3 regions of the Streptomyces sp. NPDC015242 genome follow, and region 2 is predicted to be linked to each of the others. Evidence: riboswitches for the same ligand, from Rfam matches in the RefSeq annotation. Region 2 holds a riboswitch; each other region holds the start of a gene.

Region 1 (5,198 bases), on a different contig from region 2:
GGAGCGTACAGCGGCCGGATCGTCCTTCGCTGTGAGGATCCGCTCTTTCAGGGCGGCCGGGAAGGCGGCGTTGGTCAGCGAGCCGATCCGCTCCAGGGACCGCACGCTGGCGATCGGCATGACCTCCGGGATGATCGGGGTGTCGCAGCCGGCCGCCGAGACGCGGTCGCGCAGCCGGAGGTAGTCCTCCGGGTGGAAGAACATCTGCGTGATGGCGTAGTCCGCGCCCGCGCGGCACTTGTCGACGAAGTGGCGGACGTCGGTGTCCCAGTCGGTGGAGCGCGGGTGCATCGCCGGGAAGGCGGCGACCCCGACGCAGAAGTCGCCGGAGGCCTTGATCAGTTCGACGAGCTCGGCGGCGTAGGCGAGGCCGCGGGGGTGCGGCACCCACTCGCCCATCGGGTCGCCGGGCGGGTCGCCGCGCAGCGCGAGCATGTTGCGGATCCCGGCGTCGGCGTACTGGCCGATGATGTTGCGCAGGTCGGCCACCGAGTGGTCGACCGCGGTGAGGTGGGCGATCGGCGTGAGGGTGGTGTCGGAGGCGATCGCCTCGGTCGCCTTGACCGTGCCGGCGCGGGTTGAGCCGCCGGCGCCGTAGGTCACGGAGACGAAGTCGGGCGCCACGGCCTCGACCCGCCGCAGCGCGTTCCACAGCATCCGCTCGCCCTTCGGGGTCTTCGGGGCGTAGAACTCGAACGAGTACGTCGTCTTGCCGGTCGCGAGCATGTCGCGGACGGTGCGCGCGTGGTCCGACCTGATGGATGCGGTGCCGAGGGCCATACCGGCAGGTTAGCCAGGGGCGGTCGCTCCCCCAACCGACCGAGGGGTTTTGCCCTCTTTGTCCATTTGTTGTCCGTCTGTTGTCCACCCCTTGGACAGTCCCGCCCGGACAGTCCCGCCCGGACGGTCCCGACCGACGGCCCGGCCCGGACAGTCCTCTCCGGAAGGCCCGGACACCGCAGGGCGGGCTACCGCTCCCGCAGCCGCTTCGCGAACTCGGCCGCCGCCGCGCCCGGGTCGTCGGCCTCGGTGATCGCCCGTACCACGACGACGCGCCGGGCACCCGCCTCCAGGACCTGGCCGAGCGTGGTCAGGTCGATGCCGCCGATGGCGAACCAGGGGCGGTCGGTGCCGAGGGCGGCGGTGTACCGGACCAGGTCCAGGCCGGGGGCGTGGCGGCCCGGCTTGGTGGGGGTGGGCCAGCACGGGCCGGTGCAGAAGTAGTCCACGCCGTCCTGCGCGGCGGCCGCCGCGGCCTCGGACTCGGCGTGGGTGGAGCGGCCGATCAGGACGTCGTCGCCGAGGATCGCGCGGGCCGCGGGGACCGGCAGGTCGCCCTGGCCGAGATGGAGCACGTCGGAGCGGGCGGCGTGGGCGACGTCCGCGCGGTCGTTGACCGCGAGCAGCTTGCCGTGCCGGGCGCAGGCGTCGGCGAAGACCGCCAGGTGCTCCAGCTCCTCGGCGGCCTCCATGCCCTTGTCCCGCAGCTGCACGATGTCGACGCCGCCGGCCAGCACGGCGTCCAGGAACTCCGGGAGATCGCCCTGCCGCCTGCGCGCGTCGGTGCACAGGTACAGCCGGGCGTCGGCGAGCCGGTCGCGGGCGGTGGTGGCGGCGGTGCCGGGCATGGGTGCGTCCCCCTGGAGGTCGGTGCCGCGGGTGCGCCCGCGGTACGTCGGTGCCGTACGGGTGCGTGCGTGTGCGGTGCGGGAAGGTCCGGTCCGCCACGACGCCTCGGGCACCCTACGCCCCCCTCGGCCGGCGGCGGCCGGACGGCCGTGCCCGCGCGGCCCCGCACGGGCGGCCCCGCACGGGCGCGAGCCCGCCCCTGGCCGTGACCCCACGGGCCACGGCCCCACGCGGGCGTTGTTCGGGTCCGGCCCCGCTCACGCGGTGCCGGACGGTTGTTCGGTCGGGGTCGGGTCAGACCGCGAGCGCCTGGGCGCGGCGCTTCACCTCCGTGCCGCGATTCTCGCGGAGGGCCTGCGCCGGGGTGCCGGGCAGGGAGGGGTCGGGGGTGAACAGCCACTCCAGCATCTCTTCGACCGTGAAGCCGTCGTCCCGCAGGAGCGTCAGGGTCCCGGACAGGCCCTTGACGACCTTGTCCCCGTCGATGAAGTCCGCGGGGACGTGCAGCGCGCGGTTCTCACCGCGGCGCACGGCGATGAGCTGGCCCTCCTTGACCAGCTGCCGCACGCGCGTCACCTCGACGCCGAACTGTTCGGCGATGTCGGGGAGGGTGAGCCAGGCTGGGACGAGAGCATCGATCTTTGCGTCAATCTCGGTCACGGAACCAGCCTGCCATCCGCCACCGACAGTCGGAAGTCGGCCCGGTCCACCCGGGCGGCCGCACCGGCTCGCGGGCCCTACGCCACGGCCGCCTTCATCGGCCGTGCCGGGTCCGCCAGCAGCACCGGGTTCATCGGCGCGCCCGACTCGATCAGCCGGCGGCCCTGCGCCAGATCCCGGGGCCGGCCCACCGCCAGCAGCGCGACCATCCGCCCGCCGCGCAGCCAGCACACCGTCCAGGCCGGGCCGGACGGGTCGCCGCGCCACAGGGTGGTGTCGGCGTCCGCGTGGTGACCGGCGTACTGCACGAACCGCCCGAACTGCTCGGACCAGAAGTACGGGACGGGATCGTAGACGGCCGATGTCTCACCCGTGGCGCGGCCGACGATGTTCGCGGCGACCGTGCGGGGTCCCTGGAGCGCGTTGTCCCAGTGGTGCACCAGCAGGCGCTCGCCGTACCGCCCCGAGGGGAAGGAGGCGCAGTCGCCGACGGCGTACACGTCCGGCCGGGAGGTGCGCAGGTGCTCGTCGGCCAGGACCTCGCCGTGGTCGCCGAGCCGGATCCCGGAACCGGCCAGCCAGGACGTCGCCGGGCGCGCGCCGATGCCGACCACGACCGCGCCCGCGGGCAGCCGCGTACCGTCCCGGAGCACCACCGCTCCGGGCTCGACGCGCTCCACGCGCGCGTGTGTGCGCAGTTCCACGCCCGCGTCGGCGTACCAGCCGGTCATCGGGGCGGCGACCTCGGCGGGCAGCGCTCCGGCCAGCGGCCGTTCCGCGGCCTCCACGACCGTGACCGCGCAGCCCGCCTCACGCGCGGCGGTGGCGAACTCCGCGCCGATCCAGCCCGCGCCGACGACCACGATGTCGTGCTGGCGGGCGAGCACCGGCCGCAGCCGCTCGGCGTCGTCCAGGGTGCGCAGCAGGTGCACGCCGGGCACGCCCTCCGTGCCGGGCAGCCGGACCGGTTCGGCGCCGGTGGCCAGGACCAGGACGTCGTAGGGCACGGGCCCGTCCTCGGTGTCCAGTTCGTGCTCGGCGGGGCGCACGCCCATCACCTCGCAGCCGAGCCGCAGTTCGATACCGAGGGCCTCGAAGTCGACGTCGAAGGCGGAGCCCTCGGACTTGCCGAGCAGGACGGCCTTGGACAGCGGCGGCCGGTCGTAGGGCTGGTGGGGCTCGGCGCCGATCAGCAGCACCGTGCCGGGAAAGCCCCGCTCGCGCAGCGCGACCGCGGTCTGCACACCGGCCATCCCCGCGCCCGCCACGACCACGCGCGCCGGCCCGGACGACCCTGGTTCCTGCGTCTGCTCGCTCACCTGATCACCATAGTCAACTGACATTCCGTCAGTCAGTGCCCCTGCGCCGTGACCTGCTCCACAGCGCCCGTCCCGCCGCCCGGGTCCGTCCTTGCGCATACCCGGAAACGGGCCGTGTACGACGCCGCCGCGGCCGGTTGCGCACGGAGGCTCCCTTACCGCCCCCCGCGGCGTCCGGCTAGGGTGGTCCGCGCAGAGCACTCGCGGGAGCCCGGACGCACCGGGCTGAGAGGGAGGCTGGCGGCCTCCGACCGTACGAACCTGATCCGGGTCATGCCGGCGAAGGGAGGGGCTGGACGCCCATGTCGCGCACGCGAACCTCAGACGTCCTCGTCATCGGGGGCGGGATCATCGGGCTGGTCACGGCCTGGCGTGCCGCGCAGCGCGGTCTCGCCACGGCGGTGGTGGACCCCGAGCCGGGCGGCGGGGCCGCGCAGGTGGCGGCCGGCATGCTGGCCGCCGTCACGGAGCTGCACTACGGCGAGCAGACCCTGCTCGGCCTGAACCTGGCCTCCGCCCGGCGCTACCCGGACTTCGCGGCCGAGCTCACCGAGCTGACCGGCCACGACCTCGGCTACCGCCGCTGCGGCACCCTCGCCGTCGCCCTGGACGCCGACGACCGGGCCCATCTGCGCGAGCTGCACGCCCTGCAGGAGCAGTCGGGGCTGGACTCCCAGTGGCTGTCGGGGCGTGAGTGCCGGCGTCTGGAGCCGATGCTCGCGCCGGGCGTGCGCGGGGGCCTGCGCGTGGACGGCGATCACCAGATCGACCCCCGGCGGCTGGCCGGGGCGCTGGTCGCCGCCTGTGAACAGGCCGGTGTGGTCTTCCACCGGGTGTGGGCCGAGCGGCTCACCGTGACCGGTGAGCGGGCCACGGGCGCCGTCACGGCCGACGGGACCGGGCTGGGCGCCGGGCAGGTGGTGCTGGCCGGGGGCAGTCTGAGCGGACGCCTGGCCGGGATCCCGCAGGAGGTCCTGCCGCCCGTACGGCCCGTGAAGGGGCAGGTCCTGCGGCTGACCATGCCGCGGCGGCACGGGCCGTTCCTCAGCCGGACCGTGCGCGCGGTGGTGCGCGGCAGCCATGTCTACCTGGTGCCGCGCGAGAGCGGCGAGCTGGTCGTCGGGGCGACCAGCGAGGAACTGGGCTGGGACACCACCGTCACCGCGGGCGGCGTCTACGAACTGCTGCGCGACGCCCACGAGCTGGTCCCGGGCATCACCGAGCTGCCGCTCACCGAGACCCGCGCCGGGCTGCGCCCCGGCTCCCCCGACAACGCGCCCCTGCTCGGCCCGGCCGGCCTGGACGGCCTGCTGCTGGCCACCGGGCACCACCGCAACGGCGTCCTGCTCACTCCGGTGACCGGCGACGCCCTGGCGCACGCCCTGACCACGGGTGAACTCCCCGAGGAGGCCCGCCCCTTCACCCCCCGGCGCTTCAGTACCGCCACCGCACTCACGGAGCAGCCCGCATGAACATCTCCGTCAACGGCGAGCCCCGGGACGTCCGGCCCGGCACGGCTCTCGACACCGTCGTGAAGTCGCTCACCGCATCGCCCTCGGGAGTGGCCGCCGCCCTCAACGAGACCGTCGT
Region 2 (5,198 bases):
CGGGTACGTCCGGGGCGCCGAGGGCGCGTGGGTCGCGATGGCGCTCACGGCGCTGGCCGTCCTCGTCTGGCGCATGACGGAACCGCCTGAGAACTACCTCAGGGACGTCACGGCCGGCGTCTTCGCGGCGTTCTACGTGCCGTTCCTGGCGACGTTCGTCGCGATGATGCTGACCGCGGACGACGGCCCGCAGCGGGTGCTCACCTTCCTGCTGCTCACCGTCGTCAGCGACACCGGCGCCTACGCCGTCGGCTGGCGCTTCGGCCGGACGAAGCTCGCGCCGCGCATCAGCCCCGGCAAGACCCGTGAGGGCCTGCTCGGGGCGGTCTCCTTCGCCATGGCCGTGGGCGCGCTGTGCATGCAGTTCCTCATCGACGACGGCGCCTGGTGGCAGGGCCTGGTCCTGGGCCTCGCGGTCGCGGTCAGCGCCACGCTCGGCGACCTCGGCGAGTCCATGATCAAGCGGGACCTCGGCATCAAGGACATGGGCACGCTGCTGCCGGGGCACGGCGGCATCATGGACCGGCTCGACTCGCTGCTGCCGACGGCTCCGGTCGTCTGGCTGCTGCTGGTCCTCTTCGTCGGCTCCGGCTGAGCCGACCGGTACACGTGAGGCGAGCTCCTGCCCGGTCCCGGGCGGGGGCTCGCCGCCGTTTCCGCGGGTGCCGCCGAGGGCCCCGGGTGGGACGATGCAGATATCCCTCCCCGAGGAGGCCATCGTGTCCGCCATCAAGGAAACCGTCGACGTCGACTGCCGTCCCGAGGACGTCTACGACTACGTCACGAACACCGAGAAGATGCCGGAGTGGCAGCTGAGCGCCGTGTCCGCGGAGCGCCTCGACGAAGGGCCCGTCGGCGTCGGCACCCGGGTCCGCGTCACCCGGCACGTCGGCCGTCGTGTCATGCCGATGACCATGGAGGTCACCGAGTACGACCCGCCGCACAGCTGGGGCATGCGCGGGGTCGACGGCCCGGTCCGCGCCCGGGTGCACGGCGAGGTCGAGCCGTTCGACGAGGGCCGCCGCTCCCACGTCACGATCGCCGTCGACTTCGAGGGCCACGGCGTCGGAAAGGCCCTGGTCCCGCTCGTCGTCCGTCCCCAGGTCCGCAAGGAGCTGCCGCGCAATGAGCGGCTGCTGAAGGAGCGGCTGGAGCACGCGGGCGGATAGGCCGGGGCGCCCGATGCCGCGGGTCACCCGATTTGATCTGCGACACTGGTACAGCCATGCCTAAGCCCGGAGAACTCACTTTCGTAGCCCCGCGCGGAGCCAAGAAGCCGCCGCGGCATCTCGCCGATCTCACTCCTGCCGAGCGCAAGGAGGCCGTCGCTGCTGCCGGGGAGAAGCCGTTTCGCGCCAAGCAGCTCTCGCAGCACTACTTCGCGCGGTACGCGCACGATCCGGAGCAGTGGACCGACATCCCGGCCGGGTCCCGCGAGCGGCTGCGGGAAGCGCTGCTGCCCGAGCTGATGACCGTCGTGCGGCACCTGTCGACCGACCAGGGCACCACGCGCAAGACCCTGTGGCGGCTGTTCGACGGGACGCTCGTCGAGTCCGTGCTGATGCGCTACCCGGACCGGGTGACCATGTGCATCAGCTCGCAGGCCGGATGCGGGATGAACTGCCCGTTCTGCGCGACGGGGCAGGCGGGTCTCGACCGGAACCTGTCCACCGCCGAGATCGTGCACCAGATCGTGGACGGGATGCGCGCCCTCAGGGACGGCGAGGTGCCCGGCGGTCCCGCGCGGCTCAGCAACATCGTCTTCATGGGCATGGGCGAGCCGCTCGCCAACTACAACCGGGTCATCGGGTCCATCCGGCGGCTCACCGACCCCGAGCCCGACGGGCTGGGGCTCTCGCAGCGCGGCATCACCGTCTCGACGGTCGGGCTCGTCCCGGCCATCCACCGGTTCGCCGACGAGGGCTTCAAGTGCCGCCTCGCCATCTCGCTGCACGCCCCGGACGACGAGCTGCGCGACACCCTCGTGCCGGTGAACACGCGCTGGAAGGTGCGCGAGGTGCTGGACGCCGGCTTCGAGTACAGCGCCAAGTCCGGGCGCCGGCTGTCCATCGAGTACGCCCTCATCCGGGACATCAACGACCAGGCCTGGCGCGGCGACCGGCTCGGCCGGATGCTCAAGGGCCGTCCCGTGCACGTCAACCTCATCCCGCTCAACCCGACGCCGGGGTCGAAGTGGACGGCCTCGCGGCCGGAGGACGAGAAGGCGTTCGTGGAGGCCATCGCCGCGCACGGTGTGCCGGTGACGATCCGGGACACCCGTGGTCAGGAGATCGACGGGGCGTGTGGTCAGCTCGCGGCCACCGAACGGTAGTCTGATCGCCGTACCCACACCTTCATATTCCGACAGGGGAGCGCCACAGCGCTGAGAGTGCGGCACGGCCGCAGACCCTCCGAACCTGGCCCAGGTCATTCTGGGTAGGGAGATCGGTCATCACTCGAGCTGTTGCGCCCTGCCCGGGACCTCGGACGTCCCGGGCGGGGCCGCGTCTTCTCCTGGTCACTCCAGGAGGAATCCAGTGATCCACACCATCAAGCGGCTGACGGCGACGGTCGTCGGACTCGGCATGGCCGGCACGCTCGCCGCGTGCGGCTCGTCCGGCGGCGACGAGGCCTCCGGCGACTCCAAGACCGTGACGCTCGTCAGCCACGACTCGTGGGCCGCGTCCAAGGACGTGATCGCGGCGTTCGAGAAGCAGTCCGGCTACAAGGTCCGCGTCCTCGAGGACGGCGACGCCGGGCAGGCCGTGAACAAGGCCATCCTGACCAAGGACAACCCGCAGGGCGACGTCTTCTTCGGCGTCGACAACACCCTGCTGTCCCGCGCCCTCGACAACGGCCTGTTCCAGCCGTACCGGGCGAAGGGCTCGGAGCGGATCAAGGCCGAGTACCGGGCCGATCCGGAGCGGCACCGTGTCACGCCCGTCGACACCGGCGACATCTGCGTCAACTACGACAAGAAGTACTTCGCCGACCGCGACCTGGAACCGCCGCGCAGCTTCGACGACCTGGCCAAGCCCGCGTACAAGAACCTGCTGGTCACCGAGAACGCCTCCGCGTCCTCGCCCGGCCTCGGCTTCCTGCTCGGCACCGTCGCACGGTACGGGGACGACGGCTGGGAGGGCTACTGGCTGAAGCTCAAGGCCAACGGCGTGAAGGTCGTCGACGGTTGGGAGCAGGCCTACAACGAGGAGTTCTCCGGCTCCGCCGGCGGCAGGAAGGCCAAGGGCGACCGGCCGCTCGTCGTGTCGTACGCCTCCTCGCCGCCCGCCGAGGTCCTCTTCGCCGACCCCAGGCCTGGCACCGCCCCGACCGGGGTGGCCGAGGGCACCTGCTTCCGGCAGGTCGAGTACGCCGGTCTGCTGAGCAACGCCCGCAACGCCGAGGGCGGCAAGGCCCTGCTCGACTTCCTGGTCGGCAAGCGGTTCCAGGAGGACATGCCGCTCAACATGTTCGTCTACCCGGTGACGGAGGATGCCCAGGTGCCGCCGGAGTTCGGGAAGTACGGGCCGCAGGCGAAGGCCCCGGAGACCATGGACCCGGCGAAGATCGCCGACCGCCGTGACCAGTGGGTCAAGTCGTGGACCTCGCTCGTCCTCAAGTGACCGGCCGCACGCGGGGCGCGGCGGCGCGGCTCGGTCTGCTGGCCGTGCCCGTCGCGTTCTTCGCGGTCTTCTTCGCCTACCCCGTCGCCGCGATCGTCGCGCGCGGTCTGAAGGCCGACGGGGTGTGGCACCCCGGGCGGATCGCGGAGGTGCTCGCACAGTCCGACGTGCGGCACGTCCTGTGGTTCACCACCTGGCAGGCGCTCGTCTCCACCGCGCTCACCCTGCTGCTCGCGCTCCCCGGCGCGTACGTCTTCGCGCGCCTGGAGTTCCCCGGCAAGCAGGTGCTGCGGGCGGTCGTCACCGTGCCGTTCGTGCTGCCCACGGTCGTCGTCGGCACGGCGTTCCTGGCGCTGGTCGGGCGCGGGGGGCTGCTCGACGAGCTGTGGGGCGTACGGCTGGACACCACCGTGTGGGCGATCCTGCTCGCCCACGTCTTCTTCAACTACGCGGTCGTCGTGCGGACCGTCGGCGGGCTCTGGGCGCAGCTGGACCCGCGGCAGGAAGAGGCCGCGCGGATGCTCGGCGCGTCCCGTGCGCGAGCCTGGCGGCAGGTCACCCTGCCGGCCCTCGCCCCGGCCGTGGCGGCCGCCGCGCTCATGGTTTTCCTGTTCACCTTCACCTCCTTCGGGGTCGTCCAGATCCTCGGCGGGCCCACCTTCTCCACCTTGGAGGTGGAGATCTACCGGCAGACCTCCGAGATCTTCGACCTGTCCACGGCGGCCGTGCTGACGCTGATCCAGTTCGGCGCGGTGGGCGCGATCCTCGCCCTGCACGCCTGGACCGTACGGCGGCGCGAGACCGCGCTGCGGCTGGTGGACCCGTCCGTGACCGCGCGCCGGCCGCGCGGCGCCGGGCAGTGGGCGCTGCTGGGCGGGGTCCTCGCCACCGTCGCCGTCCTGCTCCTGCTGCCGCTCGCCGTGCTGGTGCAGCGGTCCCTGGACGCGCCCGGCCTCGGCTACTACCGGGCGCTGACCCGGGAGGACGGGGGAGTGTTCCTGGTCCCGCCGATCGAGGCGATCGGCAACTCCCTGTCGTACGCGGTCGCCGCCACGCTCATCGCCGTGGTGATCGGCGGGCTGGCCGCCGTCGCGCTGACCCGGCGGGACGCCGGGCGGTTCGTGCGCGGCTTCGACGCGCTGCTGATGCTGCCGCTCGGGGTGTCGGCGGTGACCGTCGGGTTCGGCTTCCTGATCGCCCTCGACGAGCCGCCGCTGGATCTGCGCTCCTCGTGGATCCTGGTGCCGCTCGCGCAGGCGCTGGTCGGGGTGCCGTTCGTGGTGCGGACCATGCTGCCCGTGCTGCGGGCCGTGGACACCCGGCTGCGGGAGGCGGCCGCGGTGCTCGGGGCCTCGCCCTGGCGGGTGTGGCGGGAGGTGGACCTGCCGCTGGTGCGGCGGGCGCTGCTGATCGCGGCCGGGTTCGCCTTCGCGGTGTCGCTCGGGGAGTTCGGGGCGACGGTGTTCATCGCGCGGCCCGACAACCCGACGCTGCCGGTGGCGGTGGCCCGGCTGCTGGGACGGCCCGGGGAGCTCAACTACGGGCAGGCGATGGCCCTGTCGACGATTCTGATGG
Region 3 (5,198 bases), on a different contig from region 2:
CGTACGCCCCCCACGCCCTGCGGATCAGCGCTTGCGGCGCCGTCCCCGCCCCCCGCGCGCGGCGGCGGGTTCCGCGGAGGGTTCCGCTCCCGGCCGGTCCGCCGACACCACCAGCGCGGCCAGCGCCGTGGTGACGGGCACCGAGGCGACCAGACCGATCGAACCGACCAGCGTGCGCACGATCTCCTCGGCGACCAGTTCGCTGTTGGCGACCGTCCCCACACCGCTCTGCGCGATCGAGAACAGCAGCAGCAACGGCAGCGCGGCACCCGCGTAGGCGAGGACGAGCGTGTTGACGACCGAGGCGATGTGGTCGCGGCCGATCCGGATGCCCGCCCGGTACAGACCGCGCCAGCCCATCGACGGGTTGGCCTCGTGCAGCTCCCAGACCGCCGAGGTCTGGGTGACCGTCACGTCGTCGAGGACACCGAGTGAGCCGATGATGATGCCGGCGAGCAGCAGACCGCTCATGTCGATCGTCGGGTAGAGCCCGTGGATGAGACCGGTGTTGTCGTCGGTGTTGCCGGTGAGCGCGGCCCAGTCGATGAACACCGAACCGAGGACGCCGATCAGCAGCAGCGACACCAGGGTGCCGAGCACCGCCACGGATGTCCGGGCGGACAGACCGTGACACAGGTACAGGGCGATGAGCATGATGGCGCTGGCGCCGACCACCGCCACGACCAGCGGGTTCGAACCCTGCAGGATCGCGGGCAGGATGAAGAAGTTCAGCACCAGGAAGCTGATGGCCAGTGAGACCAGCGCCATGACACCCTTCAGCCGCCCGACGACCACGACGGCGACCGCGAAGATGCCGGCGAGCAGCGCCAGGGGCATCCGCCGGTTCACGTCCGTGACGGAGTACTGCAGGTCCCTGGGCGCGGACGGCTCGTAGGCGACCACGACCTCCTGGCCCTCGTGCAACTGGCGGGACTGGTCGGGCTGGACGATCTCGGTGAACGTGCGGCCCTTGTCCTTGCCGCTGTCGACCCGGATCGTCGCCCGCTTACAGGTGCCGTTCTCCTGCTGCACCGCGGAGGAGCCTTCGGCGGTGGACGTGTCACCGGTCGGCGGGACGCCCGAGGCGCCCGCCTCCTTGCAGCTGACCTCCACGACCTCGGTGACCGTCGCCTGCTGGGTCTGCCGGTCGAAACCGACGCCGGTGCGCTCGTGCGCCGGGGCGCCGCCCGGCCACAGCACGGCCAGACCGACCAGTACCGCCACGCCGAACGGGATCAGGACCGCCGCGATGACCTTGCGCAGATGCGCCGAGACGGGCGTGGCCGGACCGTGACTGTGTGAGTGGCCGTGTCCACCGCCGGGAGCGGACCCGTGGCCGTGCCCGTGGCCGTCCCCTCCACCGGAGTCGTTCCCGGCACCTCCTCCGGGGCCCTGACCGCCCCCTCCGGAGCCGGGGCCGTGACCGCTGGGGCCCTGACCGCCGCCTCCGGGTCCGGCGCCCTGGCCGGGGGAGCCGGAACCGTATCCGCCTCCGGGGCCGTACTCGCCACGGGAGCCGTACTCGCCTCCGGGGCCGTACTCGCCTGCCGCCCGGTGTCCGCCCTCGGAGCCGTATCCGCCACCGCGGGAGGCGGGGTTCCGGCGACCGTCCTCACCCGGTGCGTAGCCGCCGCTTGCACCCGGTCCGTATCCCTCACGGAACCCGTCACCCGGACGCGGGGCGTAGCCGCCGCCCGTACCGGCTCCGTAGCCGGCCGAAGGGCCGGGCGCCTGCTGAGGGCCGGGCTCGCCACCGCCCGCACCCGCGCGCGCACTCGCACCGGGTCCGTACCCACGGTCCTGCCCCCGGGCAGGACCGTTCCCGGCTCCGGCGGTGGTCTCTCTGCCGCCACCAGGGCCGTCGCCGTGTCCGGCGCCGGATCCGCGGGGCGGTTCGGGCGGGGGGTACGGGGGGCGCTGTGTCGTGGTCACCGCCCGATCATCGCAAGAACGACGGGGGCCCTCTGTTCACCGCGCCAAGATTGCCGCTAGCGTGGAGGCACCTTTTTGTACACGCGGGAGCTCGGAGCACCGGGCTGAGAGGGCGCTGACCTCCGTCCCAGCGATGTTTCACATGAAACATCACCGATGTCGAGTGATGTTTCACACGGAACGTCGGCAGACGGAAGCCGCTGCGTCGACCGCCGAACCTGTTACCGGGTAATGCCGGCGTAGGGAGTAGGTCTCATGACCAACAAGGACGCACGCACGCCTGCCTCCGTTCAGGACGGACAGTCCGAGGAGGCCGGGAAGTCCATCGGCTGGCACAAGGCGTACGTCGAGGGCACCCGCCCCGACCTGCGCGTGCCGGTCCGTCAGGTGCATCTCACCAACGGGCAGTCCGTCACGCTGTACGACACATCAGGCCCGTACACCGATCCGCTCGTCGAGACCGACGTCCGCAGGGGCCTGCCGCCGCTGCGCGAGAACTGGATCATCGCCCGCGGCGACACCGAGGAGTACGCGGGCCGCCCCGTCCGCCCCGAGGACGACGGCATCAAGCACACCTCGCCCCGCGGGGGTCTGCGCAACCTCGACGCCGTCTTCCCCGGACGGCCGCGCCAGCCGCGCCGCAGCCGGGACGGCAAGGCCGTCACCCAGCTCGCGTACGCCCGGCGCGGCGAGATCACGCCCGAGATGGAGTACGTGGCCATCCGGGAGAACGTGGCGCCCGAAGTCGTGCGCGACGAGATCGCGGCGGGCCGGGCGGTGCTCCCGGCCAACGTCAACCACCCCGAGATCGAGCCGATGATCATCGGCAAGCGGTTCCTGGTGAAGGTCAACGCCAACATCGGCAACTCGGCCGTGACGTCCTCCATCGAGGAGGAGGTCGAGAAGATGACCTGGGCGACCCGCTGGGGCGCCGACACGGTCATGGACCTGTCCACCGGCCGCAACATCCACACCACGCGCGAGTGGGTGCTGCGCAACTCCCCCGTCCCCATCGGGACCGTGCCGCTCTACCAGGCCCTGGAGAAGGTCGACGGCCGGGCCGAGGAACTGACCTGGGAGATCTACAAGGACACGGTCATCGAACAGGCCGAGCAGGGCGTGGACTACATGACGGTCCACGCAGGCGTGCGCCTGGCGTACGTACCGCTGACGGCGAACCGCAAGACCGGCATCGTCTCCCGCGGCGGCTCGATCATGGCCGCGTGGTGCCTCGCCCACCACAAGGAGTCGTTCCTCTACGAGAACTTCGAGGAGCTCTGCGAGATCCTCGCCGCGTACGACGTCACGTACTCCTTGGGCGACGGCCTGCGCCCCGGCTCGATCGCGGACGCCAACGACGAGGCTCAGTTCGCGGAGTTGAGGACGCTCGGGGAACTCAACCGGATAGCGAAGCGTTTCGGCGTACAGACCATGATCGAGGGCCCGGGCCATGTCCCGATGCACAAGATCAAGGAGAACATCGACCTTCAGCAGGAGATCTGCGATGAAGCTCCGTTCTATACGCTCGGCCCGCTGACCACGGACGTCGCCCCGGCGTACGACCACATCACGTCCGGCATCGGTGCCGCGATGATCGCCTGGTGGGGCACGGCGATGCTGTGCTACGTCACGCCCAAGGAGCACCTGGGCCTGCCGAACCGCGACGACGTCAAGACCGGCGTCATCACCTACAAGATCGCCGCGCACGCGGCCGACCTGGCCAAGGGACACCCGGGCGCGCAGGAGTGGGACGACGCGCTGTCCGACGCCCGCTTCGAGTTCCGGTGGGAGGACCAGTTCAACCTGGCCCTCGACCCGGACACGGCGCGGGAGTTCCACGACGAGACCCTGCCGGCGGAGCCCGCCAAGACGGCCCACTTCTGCTCGATGTGCGGCCCGAAGTTCTGCAGCATGAAGATCTCCCAGGACATCCGCCGCGAGCACGGCGGCAGCCGGGCCGAGATCGAGGAGGGCATGGCGCAGAAGTCGAAGGAGTTCGCGGCGAGCGGGAACCGGGTTTATCTGCCGCTGGCTGATTAGTCGGAGCCGGGTGGGACGGCCCGCGGCTCGTGCAGTCGTGGGCCGTTCTGTCCGCTGGAAGGCACTGACCTGCCTACGTGCTTTCGCAGAGCTCCTGTCGACGGGGCCGGACGACGACGTCGGTCCGATGGTCGTGGATCGCGGCGATTCCTATGCCGATTTCTGGATTTCGGCGCCATCTAGTCGCCGGTTCCCAGATAGAGCCTCGCCAGATGGGGCAGCCGCTGATGCATTTCACGCGCGTCGTCGAAGTCGAAGTCTCCCCCCATGTCTTCTGCATCGGTGTCCTGATGAGCAACTGGCTGGTACCTGGCCCAAGCCTCGTAGAAGGCATCCGGGTTTCCCGTAAGGCGTTCGAATGCGCCGACGGCGGCGTAGTTCACTTCCTCGTAGAACAGTGCCTCGTCGCGGTGGGCGCTCGCGGCTGCGATGACAGTGGGGTGCTCGGCGAGGTTGTCCGGATCGAGAGCCGTACGCTCGTACCAGCCTTGGCCCAGCGCGATCACTCCTGCTCGGAAGTCCATGAAGCTGTCGTCGGAGCAGCCGCCGCCGATGAGGTACGCCGCCGCCCAGACGTCCCAGCGGTACAGAGCGTCGTGTACCTCATCGAACCGTTCGGCGTACTCCAGGACCTCCTGCGGAGGGTTACCGGCGAGCAGTTCCACCAGGGCCTCATGGAAGGGCACGTCAGAGCTGGCGGCCGACGAACGCGCGGACTCGATGATGTTCCAGAACCGGTCAGTCTTCATGGTGGTGCACTGTGCCAGCCGCGTACGACAACCGGGCGGCGCGATTCCGGTCTGGACTTGTCCAGCATGAAGAGACATCCGCCGCGAGCACGGCGGCAGCCGGGCCGAGATCGAGGAGGGCATGGCGCAGAAGTCGAAGGAGTTCGCGGCGAGCGGGAACCGCGTGTACCTGCCGATCGCGGACTGACCGGCCGACGGCCGCCGACCGGGTCTCGACTGCGCCAGGGTTGGGACTCGGCTGCACGGCGCCGGCCTGCCCGGGTGCTCGGCTTGCGCTCCCTGAGCTCGCCCTGCAGGGGGAGCGCAAGCCGGCGGCTGCTGGGCCGCAGCACCCCCGGCCGGACAGCACCGATCGGCTACTCCGGCTGGTGTTCCGGCCCTCCGAAGTCCGGGCTCGTGTAGTCCGGGCTGCTGAAGCTCGGCCGCGAGCCGCGGCCGCCGTCGTCCGGACTGGTGAAACCCGGGCGGTCGTAGCCG

What was found. A riboswitch is a leader RNA that binds a small molecule or an ion and turns the genes downstream of it on or off. The one in region 2 is predicted to bind thiamine pyrophosphate.
Region 1: it holds a riboswitch for thiamine pyrophosphate, as region 2 does, so the genes downstream of both, thiO (glycine oxidase ThiO) here and ACF07N_RS05865 (thiamine ABC transporter substrate binding subunit) in region 2, are expected to answer to the same signal.
Region 3: it holds a riboswitch for thiamine pyrophosphate, as region 2 does, so the genes downstream of both, thiC (phosphomethylpyrimidine synthase ThiC) here and ACF07N_RS05865 (thiamine ABC transporter substrate binding subunit) in region 2, are expected to answer to the same signal.

What each region holds. Positions count from the first base shown of each region.
Region 1 covers NZ_JBIBUF010000009.1:20,124-25,321, reverse strand. The annotation lists gene metF (methylenetetrahydrofolate reductase [NAD(P)H]) at 1-780, opposite strand, end outside; gene thiE (thiamine phosphate synthase) at 969-1,628, opposite strand; gene ACF07N_RS28175 (Rv2175c family DNA-binding protein) at 1,924-2,289, opposite strand; gene ACF07N_RS28170 (NAD(P)/FAD-dependent oxidoreductase) at 2,367-3,608, opposite strand; TPP riboswitch at 3,802-3,913, shown strand; gene thiO (glycine oxidase ThiO) at 3,911-5,080, shown strand; gene thiS (sulfur carrier protein ThiS) at 5,077-5,198, shown strand, end outside.
Region 2 covers NZ_JBIBUF010000002.1:94,336-99,533, reverse strand. The annotation lists gene ACF07N_RS05880 (phosphatidate cytidylyltransferase) at 1-595, shown strand, start outside; gene ACF07N_RS05875 (SRPBCC family protein) at 720-1,169, shown strand; gene rlmN (23S rRNA (adenine(2503)-C(2))-methyltransferase RlmN) at 1,226-2,332, shown strand; TPP riboswitch at 2,357-2,461, shown strand; gene ACF07N_RS05865 (thiamine ABC transporter substrate binding subunit) at 2,586-3,623, shown strand; gene ACF07N_RS05860 (ABC transporter permease) at 3,599-5,198, shown strand, end outside.
Region 3 covers NZ_JBIBUF010000004.1:193,346-198,543, reverse strand. The annotation lists gene ACF07N_RS15515 (YibE/F family protein) at 25-1,224, opposite strand; TPP riboswitch at 2,006-2,195, shown strand; gene thiC (phosphomethylpyrimidine synthase ThiC) at 2,188-3,972, shown strand; gene ACF07N_RS15505 (DUF4240 domain-containing protein) at 4,152-4,721, opposite strand; partial or broken gene ACF07N_RS15500 (thiamine biosynthesis protein ThiC) at 4,792-4,908, shown strand; gene ACF07N_RS15495 (hypothetical protein) at 5,078-5,198, opposite strand, start outside.